DNA from 4 places in the Azospirillum sp. TSH20 genome. Region 4 is predicted to be linked to each of the others. Evidence: predicted binding sites of a transcription regulator. Region 4 holds the regulator's gene; each other region holds the start of a gene.

Region 1 (4,500 bases), on a different contig from region 4:
CGCTCAGCAGCACGTCGTTGATGAAGCGCACCACCTCGGCCAGCTTGGTGCCACGGCCGAACTCCGCCAGATAGGTGCCGGCCATGACGCCGACCGGCGTGCCGACCAGTGTGGCGACCGTGGTCATGATGACGCTGCCGAAGATGGCGTTCAGCAGACCGCCCTCCCCGCCCGGCGGCGGCGTGTTCTCGGTGAACAGGCTGAGATTGATCGCCGACAGCCCGTTGTAGAGCAGCGTCCACAGGATGGCGACCAGCCAGAACAGGCCGAAGCCGGCGGCGCCCAGCGCCAGGGTCAGCGCCAGCTTGTTGGCAATGCGCCGGCGGTGATACAGCCCCCCGATGGGGGTCGCCAGCGTCGCGGAATTGGACATCGTCATGGGCCTCAGACTCCGGCCTTGCGCTGCAGGCGCAGCAGCATCAGCTTGGCGATCGACAGCACGGTGAAGGTGATCAGGAACAGGATCAGGCCCAACGCCACCAGCGAGGAGGTGTAGACGTCGCCGACCGCCTCGGTGAATTCGTTGGCGATGGAGGCCGAGATCGTCGTGCCCGGCGCCATGATCGAGGAGCTGATGCGGTGCGCATTGCCGATGACGAAGGTGACCGCCATCGTCTCGCCCAGCGCGCGGCCGAGGCCGAGCATGACGCCGCCGACAACGCCGGTGCGGGTGTAGGGCAGCACCACGTTCCACACCACTTCCCAGGTGGTGGCGCCCAGCCCGTAAGCGGACTCGCGCACCATCGGCGGCACCGTCTCGAAGACGTCGCGGGTGATGGAGGTGATGAAGGGCAGCACCATGATGCCCAGGATCAGGCCGGCGGTCAGGATGCCGATGCCGTAGGGCGGGCCCATGAACAGGTTGCCGATGCCGGGGATCTGGCCCAGCGTGTTGATCAGGAAGGGCTGGATGGTCGACTGCATGAAGGGGGCGAAGACGAACAGGCCCCAGATGCCGTAGATGATGCTGGGAATGCCGGCGAGCAGCTCGATGGCGACGCCGAGCGGGCGCTTCAGCCAGGCCGGGCACATCTCGGTGATGAACAGCGCGATGCCGAAGCTGACGGGAATGCCGACGGCCATGGCGATGATGGACGTGACCAGCGTGCCGTAAATCGGGGCGAGCGCGCCGAATTGCTCGGACACTGGGTTCCAGACTTCGGTCGCGACGAAGCCGAAGCCGAACGTGCGCAGTGCCGGAAGCGCGCCGTCGATCAGGGAAACCGTGACGCCGCCCAGGATCAGCAGGACGAGCAGCGCGAATGCGAGGGTGGCGTTGCGGAAGGCCGCATCCTGCAGGCGCTGGCGGCGGGCCCGTCGGGCGGTGGAGGCGTGTGCGTCGGTCAAGGTCAGCGCGATCTCGGTCATGGCCGCTCCGTGAGGCGTGCGGTGGGAACGGCGCAATTTCCGTTCCCACCGGCGATCATGCCCTCGGGCGAGCCGTCCGCCGGCCCACCCGAGGTCGGTTGGCCGTGGTTACTTGGCCGACGCGGTCCAGACCGGCTTGCCGTCGGCCTGGATGGTCTGCGCCCAGGTCTTCTGGACCAGCGACACCACCGAGTCCGGCATCGGGACATAGTCCAGCTCGGTCGCCATCTTGTCGCCGTTCTTATAGGCCCAGTCGAAGAACTTCAGCGCTTCGCCGGAAGCCGAGGCGTCCTGCGGGTTCTTGTACATCAGGATGAAGCTGGCGCCGGTGATCGGCCAGCTCTCCGCACCCGGCTCGTCGGTCAGCAGGACGTAATAGCCCTTGCTGTTCGCCCAGTCGGCGTTGGCGGCGGCAGCCTGGAAGGCCTCGATCTTCGGAGCGACGGTCTTGCCGTCCTTGTTCTGCAGGTCGAGGTGGGTGATGTTGTTCTGCTTGGCGTAGGCGTATTCGACGTAGCCGATCGAGCCGTCCGTCTGCTTGACCATGTTGGCCACGCCTTCGTTGCCCTTGGCGCCGATGCCGGCCGGCCACTGGACGGAGGTGTTGGCGCCGATCTGGGTCTTGAACTTCGGGCTGGTCTTCGACAGGTAGTCGGTGAACAGGAAGTTGGTGCCCGACCCGTCGGAGCGGTAGACCGGGGCGATGGCGGTGTTCGGCAGGTTGACGTCGGGGTTCAGCGCCTTGATCTGCGGGTCGTTCCACTTGGTGATCTCGCCCATGTAGATGTTGGCGAGAACGGTGCCCGACAGCTTCACTTCGCCGGCCTTAATGCCCTTCAGGTTCACGACCGGAACCACGCCGCCCATGATCATCGGGAACTGGATCAGACCGGCCTGCTCCAGCTCTTCCGGCTTCAGCGGCATGTCCGACGCGCCGAAGGTGACCGTCTTGGCCTTGATCTGCTTGATGCCGCCGCCCGAACCGATCGACTGGTAGTTCAGGCCCGTGCCCGTCTCCTTCTTGTAGGCGTCGGCCCACTTGGCATAGATCGGGTACGGGAAGGTGGCACCGGCGCCGGAGATGTCGGCGGCCGAGGCGACCGACAGCGGGGCGACCGACACGGACAGAGCGGCCAGGGCACCGAAGGCGGCGCAACGAACGAACGCCGAAGTCATGGTTTTCACGGCAAAACTCCCGATAGGTTTGGACGGTGTCGTTGGGTTGGAGAAATGCCCGGCCTCGGCCGGACGTCGTAACCCGCCTTCTTCGTCGCGGTGACCATAGCCGCCGCCAGTGACGGGTTTGTTTTGTTTACGTGTCAGTTTTATGAAACCGACCCGTTCTTGCCCGAAGCCGCCCGCTCATCGCGCGGCCCGGATTTCCTGGAGGAACAGATGCACGGATGAGCCGAGGCTGGTCGCCTCGTGCGACAGGCTTTCCGCCACCTGCAGCACGTCGCCGGCCTGGGTGCGCACCTTGGCCGCGGCCTCCGACAGGCCGGCGACATGGTCCGAGGCCGCCTGGGTGCCGACCGCGACGCGGTGGGAACTGTCGACGATGCTCGACGTGATCATCGCCTGTTCCTCCACCGCCGCGGCGATGGCCGAGGCATTGGTTTCGATGCGCTGGACGCTGCCGGTCATGGTCGCCACCACCTCCGCCGTTTCGCGGCTGGCCGCCTGGGTCGCGGCGATCTGGCGGGCGATCTCGGCGGTGGCCTGGGCGGTCTGGCCGGCAAGGGCCTTCACCTCCCCCGCGACGACCGCGAAGCCGCGGCCCATCTCCCCTGCCCTCGCCGCCTCGATTGTGGCGTTCAGCGCCAGCAGGTTGGTCTGGCCGGCGATCTCGTCGATCAGTCCGACGACCGTGCCGATCTCGCCCGCCGTGCTCGACAGGTCGGCGACGGTGGCCTTCACCTGCTCCGCCCCGGCGGCGGTGTCGCCGATGATCCGGGCCGATTCCCCGGTGCGCTTGCTGATCTCGGCGATCGACTGCGAGATTTCCGACGCGGCGGTCGCCACCTGCTGGATCCCCGCCGCCATCTCGCCGGACAGCTGCATGGCGGCCTCCGCCCGGTCGTTGGCGTTGGCGGCGATGTCGGTCAGCGAACGGGCGCGGGCGGCCATGACGCGGGCGGCCTCGGCCAGGGTCTCGACGCTGCTCAGCACGTTGCGTTCGAACTGGTCGGCGATCTCCAGCATGCTGGTCCGGCGGGCCGAGGCGGCGTTGCGGCGCTCGACCTCCACCTTCTCGTGCGCCTCTTCCATGGCGCGGGCATTGGCGATGAAGACGAACAGGGCGCGGGCCATGTCGGTGATCTCGTCGTTGCCGTCGGCCTTCTGCTCCACCGTCAGGTCGCCGCCGGCGACCCGGCGCATGGCGTCGGCCAGCGCCTCCATCCGGCCGACGACGCGGCGCCCGACATAAAGCGAGACGATCAGCCCGGCCAGCAGCACGCCGGCGGTCGCCAGTAGGAACTGGATTTCGTTGGTGCGCTCCAGCGCGTCATGGGCGGCGGCGGCCCCGTCGGCGGTCGCCCGCTCGGCCGATTGGACCAGCCCGTCGACCATGGCGGTCAGGGCGGCGCCGGTGCTGCGGTTGCTGTCGATCAGCGCGGCATTCTCGGCATAGGCCGCCAATTCGCCGCTGCGCAGAGCCAGGATGCCGTCGTCGCCGAAGCCAAGCGCCAGCAGCCGCTCCGCCAGCCGGCGGGTCTCCGCGCCCAGATCGTCGTTCGAGTCCTTCAAGGTGGCCCGGATCGTCGCCGCCAGCGGATCGAGCGTGCGGCGTGCAGTGGTCAGGCGGGCCGGCGTTTCCGCATTGCCGGCCTCAGCCAGCTTGCCGGCCAGCAGGTTGGCGTCGGCCATCAGGCCGCTCAGCACGGTGTAACGGTGCTGAGCGGCCGGCACGACGTTGGTTGACAGGTCCTGCATCCGCTCGGCGATGGCGTTGCCGGCCTCGGCGATTCGGCCGCGCGAATTGAGCATCAGCGGCAGCATGCGGGCGTTGGCGTCGCGGTCCAGCCGGACGATGTCATCGACGCCGGCCGCCAGCGATTCGGCCAGCTTGTACGCCTCCGCCTCCGGAATGCCGGGGGTGAGTTGGCGGACGCGGCGGGTATAGACGCTCTT
Region 2 (4,500 bases), on a different contig from region 4:
TGGGCAACCCCGGCAACGAGTATGCCCGCAACCGCCACAACATCGGATTCATGGCGGTGGAGACCATCGCCCAGCGCCATCGCTTCACCCCGTGGAAGAAGCGTTTCCAGGGCCAGACCGCCGAGGGCACCGTCGTCGGCGACAAGGTTCTGGCGCTTGAGCCCGCCACCTTCATGAACCTGTCCGGCCAGTCGGTGGTGGCGGCCCTGCAGTTCTACAAGCTGAAGCCCGAGAACGTCGTCGTCATCCATGACGAGCTGGACCTGCCCCCCGGCAAGATCCGGGTGAAGAAGGGCGGCGGCCATGGCGGGCACAACGGCCTGCGCTCCATCGACGCGCATATCGGCAAGGAATACTGGCGCATCCGTCTGGGCATCGGCCATCCCGGCAACAAGGATCTGGTCAGCGGCTACGTCCTGCACGATTTCGCCAAGGCCGACCAGAGCTGGATCGACCCGCTGCTCGACGCCGTCTCCGACAATCTGCCGCTGATCGTGGAAGGCCAGCCGGAGCTGTTCATGAACAAGGTGACGGTGGCGACGCAGGCGCGATAAGCCGCGGCCTGCCGGACCTTCCCCCACTTCGCGTTTGCGCTTTGTCCCCCATCGTAGGATAAAGCGCCTCAATTCCAGAATTTCCGACGGCGAGCACCCACCCATGGGCTTCAATTGCGGCATCGTCGGCCTGCCGAACGTCGGCAAGTCGACCCTTTTCAACGCGCTGACCGCCACCCAGGCGGCGGAGGCGGCGAATTTCCCCTTCTGCACCAAGGAGCCGAACGTCGGACGCGTCGGCGTGCCCGACCCGCGGCAGGACAAGCTGGCGGAAATCGCCAAGTCGCAGAAGGTCGTCCCGACCCAGCTGGAGTTCGTGGACATCGCCGGCCTGATCCGCGGCGCGTCGAAGGGTGAAGGGCTGGGCAACCAGTTCCTCGCCAACATCCGCGAGGTGGACGCCATCGTCCATGTGCTGCGCTGCTTCGAAGACGACGACATCACCCATGTCGAGGGCAATGTCGATCCGCTGCGCGACGCCGAGGTGGTCGAGACCGAGCTGATGCTCGCCGACATGGAAAGCCTGGAGCGCCAGCTGACCAGCCTTCAGAAGAAGGCCAAGGGCGGCGACAAGGACAGCAAGATCAAGGCCGACCTGATGGAGCGCGCCCTGAAGGTGCTGCAGGACGGCAAGCCCGCCCGCGTGGTCGAGCTGTCCGACGAAGAAAAGCCGGTGTTCAAGCAGTTCATGCTGCTGACCGACAAGCCGGTGCTCTACGTCTGCAACGTCGAAGAGGCGTCGGCCGCGACCGGCAACGCCTTCTCCGCCAAGGTCGCCGAGAAGGCCAAGGCCGAGAATGCCGAGGTCGTCGTCATCTCCGCCGCCATCGAATCCGAAGTCGCCCAGCTCTCCGACCCGGCCGAGAAGGCCGAATTCCTGGAGTCGATGGGGCTGGAGGAAACCGGGCTGAACAAGCTGATCCGCGCCGGCTTCAAGCTGCTGGACCTGATCACCTTCTTCACCGTCGGCCCGAAGGAGACGCGGGCCTGGACCGTGCGCCGCAACGCCAAGGCTCCCGAGGCGGCCGGCGTCATCCACACCGACTTCGAACGCGGCTTCATCCGCGCCGAGACCATCGACTACACCAGTTTCGTCACGCTGGGTGGCGAGCAGGGGGCGAAGGACGCCGGCAAGATGCGCCAGGAAGGCAAGGAATATGTCGTCCAGGACGGCGATATCTTCCACTTCCGCTTCAACGTCTGAGTAAGCGGGGATCGGGGAGGCGGCGGCATCATCGTCTCCCTTTCCACCTCCGCCGTCACCCAACTGTCATATTGTCGTAACAATCGGCGCACCCCACACTTCAGTTAGGGGTGCCGCTTGATCGCATCCCCGACCCGACAGAGGGGGTGCGATGCAGGCGACGCGGGTGCTGCTGGAACTGGCCGGGAATGTCGTGCTGCTCCTGTGGGGGCTGCACATGGTGCAAAGCGGGCTGACCCGCGCGCTTGGCGGCGACCTGCGCCGCATCCTGGGGGCCGGGCTGCGCAACCGCTGGACCGCCTTCCTGTCCGGCATGGGCATCACCATGCTGCTGCAGAGCAGCACCGCCACCGGTCTGATGGCGACCGGCTTCACCGCCACCGGGCTGGTGTCGCTGATGCCGGCGCTGGCGGTGATGCTGGGGGCCAATGTCGGCTCCACCCTGATCGTCCAGATTCTCGCCTTCGACGTTGCGCATGTGGCGCCGGTCCTTCTGCTGGGCGGCTTCATCGCCTTTCGTCGCGGCGCACGGACGCGCAGCCGCGACCTGGGCCGGGTCGCCATCGGGCTGGGCCTGATGCTGCTGTCGCTGCACCTGCTGCTGGCCACCATCGCCCCGGCGGAGAACGCGCCGATGCTGCGACGGATGCTGGCGATGCTGACCGCCGATCCGGTGGTGGCTGTGATGCTGGCGGCGCTGCTGTCCTGGGCCGCCCATTCCAGCGTCGCCGCCATCCTGCTGATCGCCTCGCTGGCCGGCGGCGGGGTGATCGGGCCGGAGGCGGCGGTCGCCATGGTCGCCGGCGCCAATCTGGGCAGCGCCGTCAATCCGGTGGTGGAGGGACCGGGCGGCGACGGCCGCAACCCGGCGGCAAGGCGGCTGCCGGTGGGCAATCTCATCAACCGGCTCGTCGGCTGCCTCATCGTCGTGCCGCTGCTGGGGCCGATCACCGCCGGCTTGCAGGCGGTGTCGCCGGATCCCGCGCGGCTGGCGGCCAACTTCCATCTCGCCTTCAATCTGGCGATGGCCGGGCTGTTCATCGGGCCGCTCCCCTGGTTCGCGCGGATGCTGACCCGGATGTTCCCGGAACGGGTTGCGGTCGCCGACCCGGCGATGCCGCTCTACCTCGACCGCAGTGCGCTCCGCGTCCCCCATCTCGCCATCGCCAACGCGTCGCGCGAGGCGTTGCGCATGGCGGACACGGTGGACAGCATGCTGCGCGGCGCGCTCGACGTGATCCAGACCGACGACCGCAAGCGGGTGCAGGAGATCCGGCGAATGGACGATGTACTGGACCGGCTGCACGACGCCATCAAGCGCTATCTCACCCAGATCAATGTCGAGGATCTGGACGAACGCGACGCCCGCCGGGTGTCCGACGTGCTGACCTTCACCATAAATCTGGAGCATGTCGGCGACATCGTCGACCGCAATCTGATGGAGGCGGCCTCCAAGAAGATCCGGCGCAGGCTGCGCTTTTCCACCGAGGGGGCGGCCGAGATCGCCGGCATGCTGGAACGGCTGAGCGAAACCCAGCGTCTGGCCGCCGCCGTCTTCGTGTCCGGCGATGTCCGGTCCGCCCGCGCGCTGATCCACGAGAAGGAGGTAATCCGCGATCTGGAGACCAGCGCCACCGAGGCGCATTTTGCCCGCCTGCGCGCCGGCCGCAAGGAAAGCGTGGAGACCAGCGCCCTCCATCTGGACATTCTGCGCGACCTGCGCCGGATCAATGCCCATCTGGTTGCCGCCGCCTATCCGGTGCTCGATCAATCGGGGGAGCTTCTGCCCAGCCGTCTCAAACGAGGGGAAGCACGGGCGTGACCGTCCGCTCCCAATGGGGGTGCGGCATGGCTTCCGCTTCGACCTTTTCTTGTCACCAGCCCAGCCACGTTAACACTTTCGTAACCATATAAAATTCGTCAAGCTCTTTCGCGACATGGTTAACAAATCGTTCCTGTGGTTGTTATGGCAATGAGGCCCAGCGGGCCGGTGTCGAACCCGGGAATGGTTGTCGAGAGGGAGCGGACGGTGGCGAACACGCACGCGACGTCGAACGGACCCGAAGCGCATGGGATATCCGACGCCGGATTCGCCGAGCGGGTGCGCGACGCCATCGACCGTCAGGAACTCTCCCTGGTCTTCCAGCCGCAGGCGGACGTCGTCACCAACCGCCTGACCGGGTTCGAGGCGCTGTCGCGTTGGCGCCTGTCCGACGGCACCATGCTGCCGCCCGACGTCTTCGTGCCGATGGCGGAGCAGGGGGAAGCGATCCATCTGCTGGGCGAATGGACCCTGCGGACCGCCTGCAGGGTGGCCGCCGGCTGGCTGCGTGCCGGCTATCCCGACATTCCGGTATCGGTGAACCTGTCGGCGCGGCAGCTCGACGATCCGGGGCTGGTGCTGAAGGTGCTGGCGATCCTGGCGGAGACCGGCCTGCCGGCCGCCAACCTGAAGCTGGAACTGACCGAAACCAGCATGTTCAGCCAAGGCGCCGATGCCCGCGAGGCCTTGCTGCAGTTGCGCGGTGCCGGAATCCGGCTGGTGCTGGACGATTTCGGCACCGGCTGGTCGTCGCTGGCCACCCTGCGACGGGTGCCGGTGGAAGCGCTGAAGATCGACAAGCAGTTCGTCCAGGCGATGGTGGAGGACCGTGACGCCGCCGCCATCGTCCAGGCGGTGGTGGCGCTGGCCCATGCGCTGGATTTGGGCGTGGTGGCGGAAGGGGTGGAGACGCCGGAACA
Region 3 (4,500 bases), on a different contig from region 4:
GGCGTGCGCTTGCTGCTGAGCGCGCTGCCCCGGCCGGACAGGCTGGGGTTGGTCATGAAGTAATTATGGGCGCTGAACGCGTCCGGGCCAGCTTTGATCCGATGGTACACGCCATCGGGCCCCAGCTTCCAGGTGCTTGCGTCGTCCTTCATGTTGGCGACCATGATCTGGTCGAGCACCTGTTCGTGCACGGTCGGGTTTTCGATGGGAACCAGCGTTTCGATGCGGCGGTCCAGGTTGCGGGTCATCCAATCGGCCGAGGAGATGAACACCTTGGCCTGATTGCTGGGCATGGGATGGCCGTTGCCGAAGCAGATGACGCGGCCGTGCTCCAGGAACCGGCCGACGATGCTGCGCACCCGGATATTCTCCGACAGCCCCTTCACACCCGGCCGCAGGCAGCAGATGCCGCGGATGATCATGTCGATCTGCACCCCGGCCTGCGACGCCTTGTACAGCTTGTCGATGATGACCGGATCGACGAGAGAATTCAGCTTCACCCAGATCGACGCCGGACGGCCGGCGGCGGCATGGGCGATCTCCGCCTCAATCAGGTCGAACAGGCGCTGGCGTAGCGTGATCGGCGCGATGGCGATCTTCTCCAGCACCTTCGGCGTCGCGTAGCCGGTCATGAAGTTGAACATGACGGCGGCGTCGTGGCACAGTGCCGGATCGCAGGTGAAGAAGGACAGGTCGGTGTAGACCTTCGCGGTGATCGGGTGATAGTTGCCGGTGCCGAAATGGACGTAGCTGCGCAGCGCCTTCTTCTCGCGCCGCACCACCAGCGACACCTTGGCGTGGGTCTTCAGGTCGACGAAGCCGTAGACCACCTGGGCGCCGGCGCGTTCCAGATCGCGCGCCCAGCGGATGTTCGCCTCCTCGTCGAACCGGGCCTTCAGCTCGACCAGCGCGGTCACCGATTTGCCGGCCTCCGCCGCCTCGATCAGCGCGGCGACGATGGGGCTGTCCTTGCTGGTGCGGTAGAGCGTCTGCTTGATCGCCACCACCTGCGGGTCGCGGGCCGCTTGCCGGATGAACTGCACCACCACGTCGAAGGATTCGTAGGGGTGGTGGACGACGATGTCCTTGTGACGGATCGCCGCGAAGCAGTCGCCGCCGAAATCGCGGATTCGTTCCGGGAAGCGGGCGTTGAAGGGGCGGAAGACCAGATCCGGCCGCTCGTCGACGATCAGCTGCTTGGTGTCGGTCAGGCCGATCAGCCCATCCAGGATGAAGACGTCGTCCGAGGCGACGTTCAGCTCATGGCGCAGGAAATCGCGCAGGTCGGCAGCCATGCCGCTGTCGGTGGCGAGCCGGATGACGCTGCCGCGCCGGCGGCGCTTCAGCGCGCTTTCGAAGGTGCGGACCAGATCCTCCGCCTCTTCCTCGATTTCAATTTCGCTGTCGCGCAGGACGCGGAAGACGCCGTGCGCCTTGACCTGGAACGGAGGGAACAGGCGGTCGATGAACTGCATCACCACCTTTTCCAACTGAAGGAAGCGGATGTCCGAGCCGGGCAGGCGCAGGAACCGCTCCAGCTGCGACGGCAGCGGCACCAGGGCGTCGATGTGCCGGCCCTTGACCGGGTCGTGCAGTTGCAGCGCCAGCGAGAATCCCAGATTGGGCAGGAACGGGAAGGGGTGGGCGGGATCGACGGCGATGGGGGTCAGGATCGGGAAGATGTCGTCCAGGAACTTCGCTTCCAGCCAGTCCAGCTCGCCCTCGCTGAGGTCCCTGGGATCGACCACGGAGATTCCGGCCTCCCGCAGTTCGCCCTTCAGCGTGCGCCACATCGTCTGCTGACTGTCCATCAGCAGGGAGATGCGCTGCTTCACCGCGGACAGCTGCTGGGCAGGAGTCAGATTCTCCGGGCTCGGCGCCTTCACGCCGGCGGCCACCTGCCCTTTCAGGCCGGCGACGCGAACCATGTAGAATTCATCGAGGTTGCTGGCGGAGATCGACAGGAAGCGCAACCGCTCCAGAAGCGGGTGATTGGGGTTTGCGGCCTCGTCCAGGACGCGCTGGTTGAAGGCCAGCCACGACAGCTCCCGATTAATGAAGCGTTCCGGAGCGTTTGGCTCGATACCGACCGAATCGAGTTCCTGGAGTTGCGTCACGTCGACCTCTGAAATCTTGAAACCCTGGGCGCCGGCGCTTGCCTTTGAGCGGTGCCGACGACGGTTATATGGTGGGCAGACAGAGTATCCCATATGCGTTACGGTTTCAGGACTCCCATTTGGCTATACGCTGCGACTGCGCCCAGTCCTCTCCCTCCCCTGCCCCTCCCCTGACGCGACCGATTTCAGCCATGAAGACGCTGTTCCTGCTGCGCCACGCTAAATCCTCCTGGGACGATCCGTCGCTGGGCGACCACGACCGGCCGCTGAATGCCCGTGGCGAGAAGGCGGCCACCCTGGTCGGCGGCCATCTGGCCAAGCATCACGCCCACATCGACCTCGTCCTGTGTTCCACAGCGGTGCGAGCGGTGGAGACACGCAAGCGCGTGATGGCGGCCATCGGCGCGCCATACCCACCGGTGGAGCATGAGCGGGGACTTTACCTGTGCGGCGCCCGCACGCTGCTGGAACGGCTGCGCGACGCGCCGGATAGGGCGACCGGCCTGATGCTGGTGGCGCACAATCCGGACCTGCACGAGCTGGCGAACGCCCTGACCGGCAGCGGCGACCATGGGCTGCGCCATGCGCTGGCCGACAAGTTTCCGACCGGCGCCTGCGCCGTGCTGGTCTTCGAAACGCTGCATTGGGCCGACCTGGAATTGGGGGCCGGGCGGCTGGCGGATTTTGTGCAGCCGCGTAAACTCTCTTAACCTGCGGCGACGGTTGGGGTATCCACGGAGCCACCTGGTTCATTCGAGGCCGCGCTCCGGCCGGATTCGGGAGGATGCCGACCCTTGCCACCCGCCATTCCGCCCGTCAGCCCGTCCGTACTTCCCGATGCGCAGCCCTCAACCCCCGCCGCTTTCCGCGAGGTGGAGCTGAAGCTCCATGCCGCATCGGCGGATCTGGCTCGGGTTGCCTCCCTTCCGGGGCTGCTGGCGCTGGCCGACGGGCCGGCGACGACGCAGCGGCTGCGCACCGCCTATTTCGACACCCCCGACCTGAAGCTGGCGGCGAACGGCGTGGCGTTGCGCGTGCGGCAGGAGGGCGACCGCTTCATCCAGACGCTGAAGACCGTGAACAGCGCCAGCCCCGGCGATTCCGCCGCCGTGGCGGTGCGGCGGGAATGGGAATGGGTCGTCGCGGGCGAAGCGGTGGATATCGGCGTGCTGAGCGATCCCGGCGTCGCCGGGCTGGTTCCGGCGGCGGCACTCGATGCGCTGGACTGCCTGTTCATCACCGATTTCCGCCGCACCACCCTGCTGCTGCGCCCCGATACGCTGACGGCGGTCGAGCTGGCGGTGGATGACGGCGCCATTTATGCCGGCGGCAACTCTCTGCCGGTCGGCGAGGTGGAACTGGAGCTGAAGGCCGGCAAGGTCGCCAGCCTGTTCGACCTGGCGCTGACCCTGCAAGCCGCCATCCCCATGCGCATCGGCACCGAAAGCAAGGCGGAGGCGGGGCTGCGGCTGGTCACCGGCAAGGCGCCGGGGCCGGTGGAGGCCGAACCGCTCGGCCTGTCGCCGCTGACCACGGTGGCGGAGGCCTACCGGCACATCCTGCGGCAGGCGTTGCGCCAGTTCCTCGCCAACGAATCCTGCGCGCTTGCGGGCGGCGATGTGGAGGGGCTGCACCGCATGCGCGTCGCGTTGCGGCGGCTGCGCATCGCCCATCGCTTCTTCGCGCCGCTGGTCGCCTCCCCCGAGGCCGACCGGCTGGTGGAGGAAAGCCGCGCGCTCGCTAAGCGGCTGGGGCCGGCGCGCGGGTGGGACGTGCTGATGTCCGGCGTCATCGACCCGCTTCTCGCCAATCCGAAGGCAGCGCCGGGCATCGACCGCACGGCGTTGGAGCGGCTGGCCTCGCTCGCCCGGACCGCGGGTGCCGGACCGGCGCGGGAAGCGATGGCGGCGATCCTGGCACCGGGCTGCACGACCATGGTCCTGGCGCTCGCCGCGTGGCTGGAGCATGGCCGCTGGATGTCGGAGGCCGACGGCGACCGCCGGGCCGCGCTGTCGGCCCCGGTCACGACGGTGGCCGGCGGCTGGCTGTCGGCGCGGATGGCGAAGCTCGGCAAGACGGCGAAGCCGCCGGAGGATGCCAAGGCGCGCGACAAGCTGCGCCGGCGGCTGCGCACGCTGCGCTACACCGCAGACTTCTTCCGCGGCCTGTATCCGGAGGCCGCCACCCTGCCCTTCTTCGCGGCGCTGGAACCGTTGCAGGCGGCGCTGGACGCCGAGCAGGACGCCATCACCGGCGCCCGCATGCTGGGATCGTTGAAGGGAGGGGAACAGAAGACGGCCGCTGCCGTCGCCGCCTGGATCGACCGCCAGTCAGACAAGCGGCGCAAGGCGCTGCCCGATCTGTGGAAGCGCTTCCGCGCGGT
Region 4 (4,500 bases):
TCGGCGCCATTGCTTCGGAACGAGTGACTCCTGTGTCATGAAGCCGCAGGAAAAACGAATCGTGAAAGCTTTTTCATCTGGAAAAAGCGCTGCCGATTCCTATTGAACCGCCTGACGGACTCGCCAATATGTCCTGCGACGGGATCACCCAATTCCACCGAGGAAACCAAACCATGGCAGACCCGACCTATAACCGCTTCGCGACCGCAGGCCGCGCGACAGATCGGGGATACTTCGACGAAGGCCTGCGGCAGCACATGCTGCGCGTGTACAACTACATGGGTGCCGGCCTGATCCTGACGGGTCTGGTCGCCGCGCTCGTGTCGTCCAGCCCGGCCATGCTCCAGGCCATCTTCGGCACGCCGCTGAAGTGGGTGGTGATGCTGGCCCCGCTGGCCTTCGTCATGGTGCTGTCCTTCGGCATCCAGCGCCTGTCCTTCGCATCGGCACAGATGATCTTCTGGGCCTATTGCGGTGCCATGGGCCTGTCGATGTCGGCCATCTTCCTGGTCTTCACCGGGGCGTCGATCGCGCTGACCTTCTTCGTCACCGCCGCCACCTTCCTGGCGATGAGCCTGTACGGCTACACCACGAAGGCCGACCTGTCGAAGATGGGCTCGTTCCTCATCATGGGCGTCATCGGCCTGGTGATCGCCGGCTTGGCGAACATCTTCTTCCAGTCGCCGGCCCTGCACTTCGCGATCTCCGCCATCGGCGTGCTGATCTTCACCGGTCTGACCGCCTATGACACCCAGGCGATCAAGGAAAGCTACGCCGAGGGCTATGACCACGAGAGCACCGGCAAGCTGGCTCTGATGGGCGCCCTGACGCTGTACCTGGACTTCATCAACCTGTTCCAGTTCCTGCTGCAGTTCATGGGCCAGCGCAACAACGACTGACCCCGAGACGCCTGATCGGACAAGCATCGGATCAAGCAGCAGCCGCCCGGAAGCCCCCCGCTTCCGGGCGGCTTTCTTTTGGGGCGGTTCAGGACTCCACGGTCACTGGATCGCCGACCGCCAGCCCCAGCACCCGGTCGGCCCGCCCGCGATTGACGGCGATCTCCGCCAGCCCGTTGGAGTTCTCGTACCACAGCGGCTGTCCCGGCCCGACGGCGCCGAAGGTGCGGGCACGGGCGATGCGGCTGCCGGCAGTGGACAGCACCGCGTCGACGGGCAGGGCAGCGGCGCGCATGCCGGTCATGGCGTTGCCGTAGACATCGACATAGACGATACGGGCCAACTCGTCCGGCCAGTCGGGACGATTGATGGCGGCTGGGGCGAGCAGGCTGCGCTCGATGCTGCGGCCGGTGGCGAGACCGGCGGCGACGGGGGCGAACAGGTCGCGGCCATGGAAGCTGGCGGACAGCCGGTCCGGGATCCAGTCGATGGTCCAGGCGTTTAGCGACGTTGCACGGCGGGTCAGCAGGGCGAACAGGCCGTTGTCCGGACCGACGAACCAGCGCCCGTCGGCCTCCACGATCACCGGCCGGCGGTCGGTGCCGACGCCGGGATCGACGACGCAGAGGAAGACGCTGCCGGCGGGAAAGGCCGGAGCGTAGGCGGCCAGGAGGTAGGCGGACAGCTGCGGGTCGAAGGCGGGGGCGTCGGCGAACAGGTCGATGACGGGGACGCCGGGCGCCTGTTGCGCCAACACCGCCTTCATCTGGCCGGTGTAGGGGCCGGAGAGGCCGAAGTCGGTGAAGAGCAGGATCATGGGAGCAATCTCACCAGTGCCGCTGCTGACTTGCCCCCACCCTAACCCTCCCCCGCTGGGCGGGGGAGGGGACAAGTGCTTAGGCAGGAGAGTACTTGTTCGGGAGAGCGGCGGCAGTCCCTCCCCCGCCCAGCGGGGGAGGTTAGGTGGGGGCAATCGAAGCCAGCAATCCTCACACCGACTTCGTATCCAGCGCATACCCCGCCGACCGCACGGTGCGGATCAGGTCCAACTCGTCCTCTTCGTTCATCGCCTTGCGCAGGCGGCGGATGTGTACGTCGACCGTACGCGGCTCGACGTACACGTCGTGGCCCCACACCAGATCGAGCAGCTGTTCGCGGGAAAAGACGCGGCCGGGATGCTGCATGAAGTGGCGCAGCAGGCGGAATTCGGTCGGTCCCAGATGTACGTCCCGGCCGTTGCGGCGTACGCGGTGGGCGGCCAGATCCATCGTCACGTCGGCGAAGGTCAGAACCTCGTCGGTCATGCCGGGAGAGGCGCGGCGCAGCACGGCGCGCATGCGGGCCACCAGCTCGGTCGGGGAGAAGGGTTTGGTGATGTAGTCGTCGGCGCCGGAATTCAGGCCGCGCACCCGGTCGCCTTCCTCGCCGCGGGCGGTCAGCATGATGATCGGGATGTCGCGGGTCTTGGCGTTGCGGCGCAGCTGGCGGCAGACCTCCAGCCCGCTCATCAGCGGCAGCATCCAGTCGAGCAGCACGATGTGCGGCGTCTGTTCGCCGGCGGCCAGCAGGGCCTCCTCGCCGTCGCTGGCGGTGGCGACGCGGAAGCCTTCCTTTTCCAGGTTGTACTTCAGCAGCGTCAGGATGTCGGCCTCGTCCTCGACGATCAGGACGAGCGGCTTGAGGGCCGCGTTCATGGTGGCTCCGTTCACAGCGCGCGTCTCGACGTTAACCGGCATGGGACAGCCTTTTCAACAAAGGAGGGAAGGGGGGCGCAGGCGTAAGGCAGGACTCAGCCGTAGCGGCCGGTGATGTAGCCCTGGGTGCGCTCGTCGCGCGGGTTGGTGAAGATTTCCTCGGTGTCGTCGCACTCCACCATCTCGCCCAGATGGAAGAAGGCGGTGCGTTGCGACACGCGGGCGGCCTGCTGCATGTTGTGGGTGACGATGACGATGGTGTAGTTGGCCCGCAGCTCGTCGATCAGCTCCTCGATATGGGCGGTCGCGATGGGGTCGAGCGCAGAACAGGGCTCGTCCATCAGGATCACCTCGGGGCTGACGGCGATGGCGCGGGCGATGCACAGCCGCTGCTGCTGGCCGCCGGACAGGCTGGTGCCGGGTTCGCGCAAGCGGTCCTTCACCTCGGCCCACAGGCCGGCGCGCTTCAGCGAAGTCTGCACCACCTCGTCCAGCTCGTCGCGTCCGGAAGCGAGGCCGTGGATGCGCGGGCCGTAGGAGACGTTGTCGTAGATCGACTTCGGGAAGGGGTTCGGCTTCTGGAACACCATGCCGACACGGGCGCGCAGCTGCACCGCATCGACGGCCTTGCCATAGACGTCCTCGCCGTCCAGCGCGATCCGCCCCTCGACCCGGCAGCCCTCGATGGTGTCGTTCATCCGGTTCAGGCAACGCAGGAAGGTCGATTTGCCGCAGCCGGACGGGCCGATCAGCGCCAGCACCCGGTTTTCCTGGATGTCGAGATCGATGCCCTTCAACGCCTGCTTGGCGCCATAGAACACCTTCACCCCGCGGGCGGTCATCTTGGCAGGCAGCGCCGCAGCGGCTGCCCGGTTCGGTTGCCGGTCGCCACGGGGCCGCAGCTTCAGCGGGCTCGGGATGCTCATGGGGCGCTCACCACCGTCTCTCGAAAATCTTGCGCAGGATCACGGCCGCCCCGTTCAGCAGGATCAGGACGCCGAGCAGGATCAGGATCGCCGCGGAGGTGCGCTCGGTGAAGGCACGTTCCGGGCTGTCGGCCCACATGTAGATCTGGACCGGAAGCACCGTGGCGCTGTCGGTCAGCCCATGGGGGATGTCGACGATGAAGGCGACCATGCCGATCATCAGCAGCGGCGCCGTCTCGCCCAGGGCTCGGGCCATGCCGATGATGGTGCCGGTCAGGATGCCGGGCATCGCCAGCGGCAGCACATGGTGCAGCACCGTCTGCAGCGGTGAGGCGCCGATGCCCAGCGCCGCCTGACGGATCGACGGCGGCACCGCCTTCAGCGCGACGCGGGAGGCGATGATGATGACCGGCAGCGTCATCAGCGCCATCACCAGCCCGCCGACCAGCGGCGCCGAGCGCGGCATGCCGAAGAATCCCAGAAACACCGCCAGACCCAGCAGGCCGAAGATGATCGACGGCACCGCGGCGAGGTTGTTGATGTTCACCTCGATCAGGTCGGTCCAGCGGTTCTTCGGCGCGAACTCTTCCAGATAGACCGCGGCGGCGATGCCGACCGGCACCGACAGAGCCATGGTCACCAGCAGGGTCAGCAGCGAGCCGACGATGGCGCCGCCGATGCCGGCCTGTTCCGGTTCGCGGCTGTCGCCGGCGGTGAACAGGGTGGTGTTGAAGCCCTGCGCCAGCGCGCCGGAGGCCAGCAGCGCGTCGGCCGCGGCGACCTTGGCGTCGCTGAGCCCGCGCTCGCTTTCCGGCAGGTCGCGGCGGTAGCCGCCCTTCACCAGCTGGTCGATCTGGTCGTCGGCGCGGACCCAGACGGTCTGGGTCGTTCCGACCAGCGCCGGGTCCTTGGCGACCATCGCCTCCAGCTCATACGGCGCGCCCGACGACAGCAGATCGTTCAGCACGCGCTTGCCAGCGC

What was found. The regulator PhoB, encoded in region 4, activates phosphate uptake and scavenging genes when phosphate is short. The targets are predictions, from matches to a motif close to TNTCATAAAACTGTCA.
Region 1: the regulator PhoB is predicted to act here: its motif matches at 2,686-2,701, upstream of pstS (phosphate ABC transporter substrate-binding protein PstS).
Region 2: the regulator PhoB is predicted to act here: its motif matches at 1,812-1,827, upstream of TSH20_RS06255 (Na/Pi cotransporter family protein).
Region 3: the regulator PhoB is predicted to act here: its motif matches at 2,216-2,231, upstream of TSH20_RS15980 (RNA degradosome polyphosphate kinase).

Annotation. Positions count from the first base shown of each region.
Region 1 is NZ_LGQU01000043.1:35,141-39,640, forward strand. Features, by position in the region: gene pstA (phosphate ABC transporter permease PstA) at 1-379, opposite strand, end outside; gene pstC (phosphate ABC transporter permease subunit PstC) at 385-1,368, opposite strand; gene pstS (phosphate ABC transporter substrate-binding protein PstS) at 1,477-2,544, opposite strand; gene TSH20_RS12455 (methyl-accepting chemotaxis protein) at 2,731-4,500, opposite strand, start outside.
Region 2 is NZ_LGQU01000022.1:181,420-185,919, reverse strand. Features, by position in the region: gene pth (aminoacyl-tRNA hydrolase) at 1-554, shown strand, start outside; gene ychF (redox-regulated ATPase YchF) at 658-1,758, shown strand; gene TSH20_RS06255 (Na/Pi cotransporter family protein) at 1,910-3,580, shown strand; gene TSH20_RS06250 (EAL domain-containing protein) at 3,788-4,500, shown strand, end outside.
Region 3 is NZ_LGQU01000054.1:35,152-39,651, forward strand. Features, by position in the region: gene TSH20_RS15980 (RNA degradosome polyphosphate kinase) at 1-2,117, opposite strand, end outside; gene TSH20_RS15985 (histidine phosphatase family protein) at 2,309-2,827, shown strand; gene TSH20_RS15990 (CYTH and CHAD domain-containing protein) at 2,912-4,500, shown strand, end outside.
Region 4 is NZ_LGQU01000042.1:122,277-126,776, reverse strand. Features, by position in the region: gene TSH20_RS12085 (FtsX-like permease family protein) at 1-27, shown strand, start outside; gene TSH20_RS12080 (Bax inhibitor-1/YccA family protein) at 174-899, shown strand; gene TSH20_RS12075 (SAM-dependent chlorinase/fluorinase) at 988-1,716, opposite strand; gene phoB (phosphate regulon transcriptional regulator PhoB) at 1,889-2,593, opposite strand; gene pstB (phosphate ABC transporter ATP-binding protein PstB) at 2,689-3,435, opposite strand; gene pstA (phosphate ABC transporter permease PstA) at 3,527-4,500, opposite strand, start outside.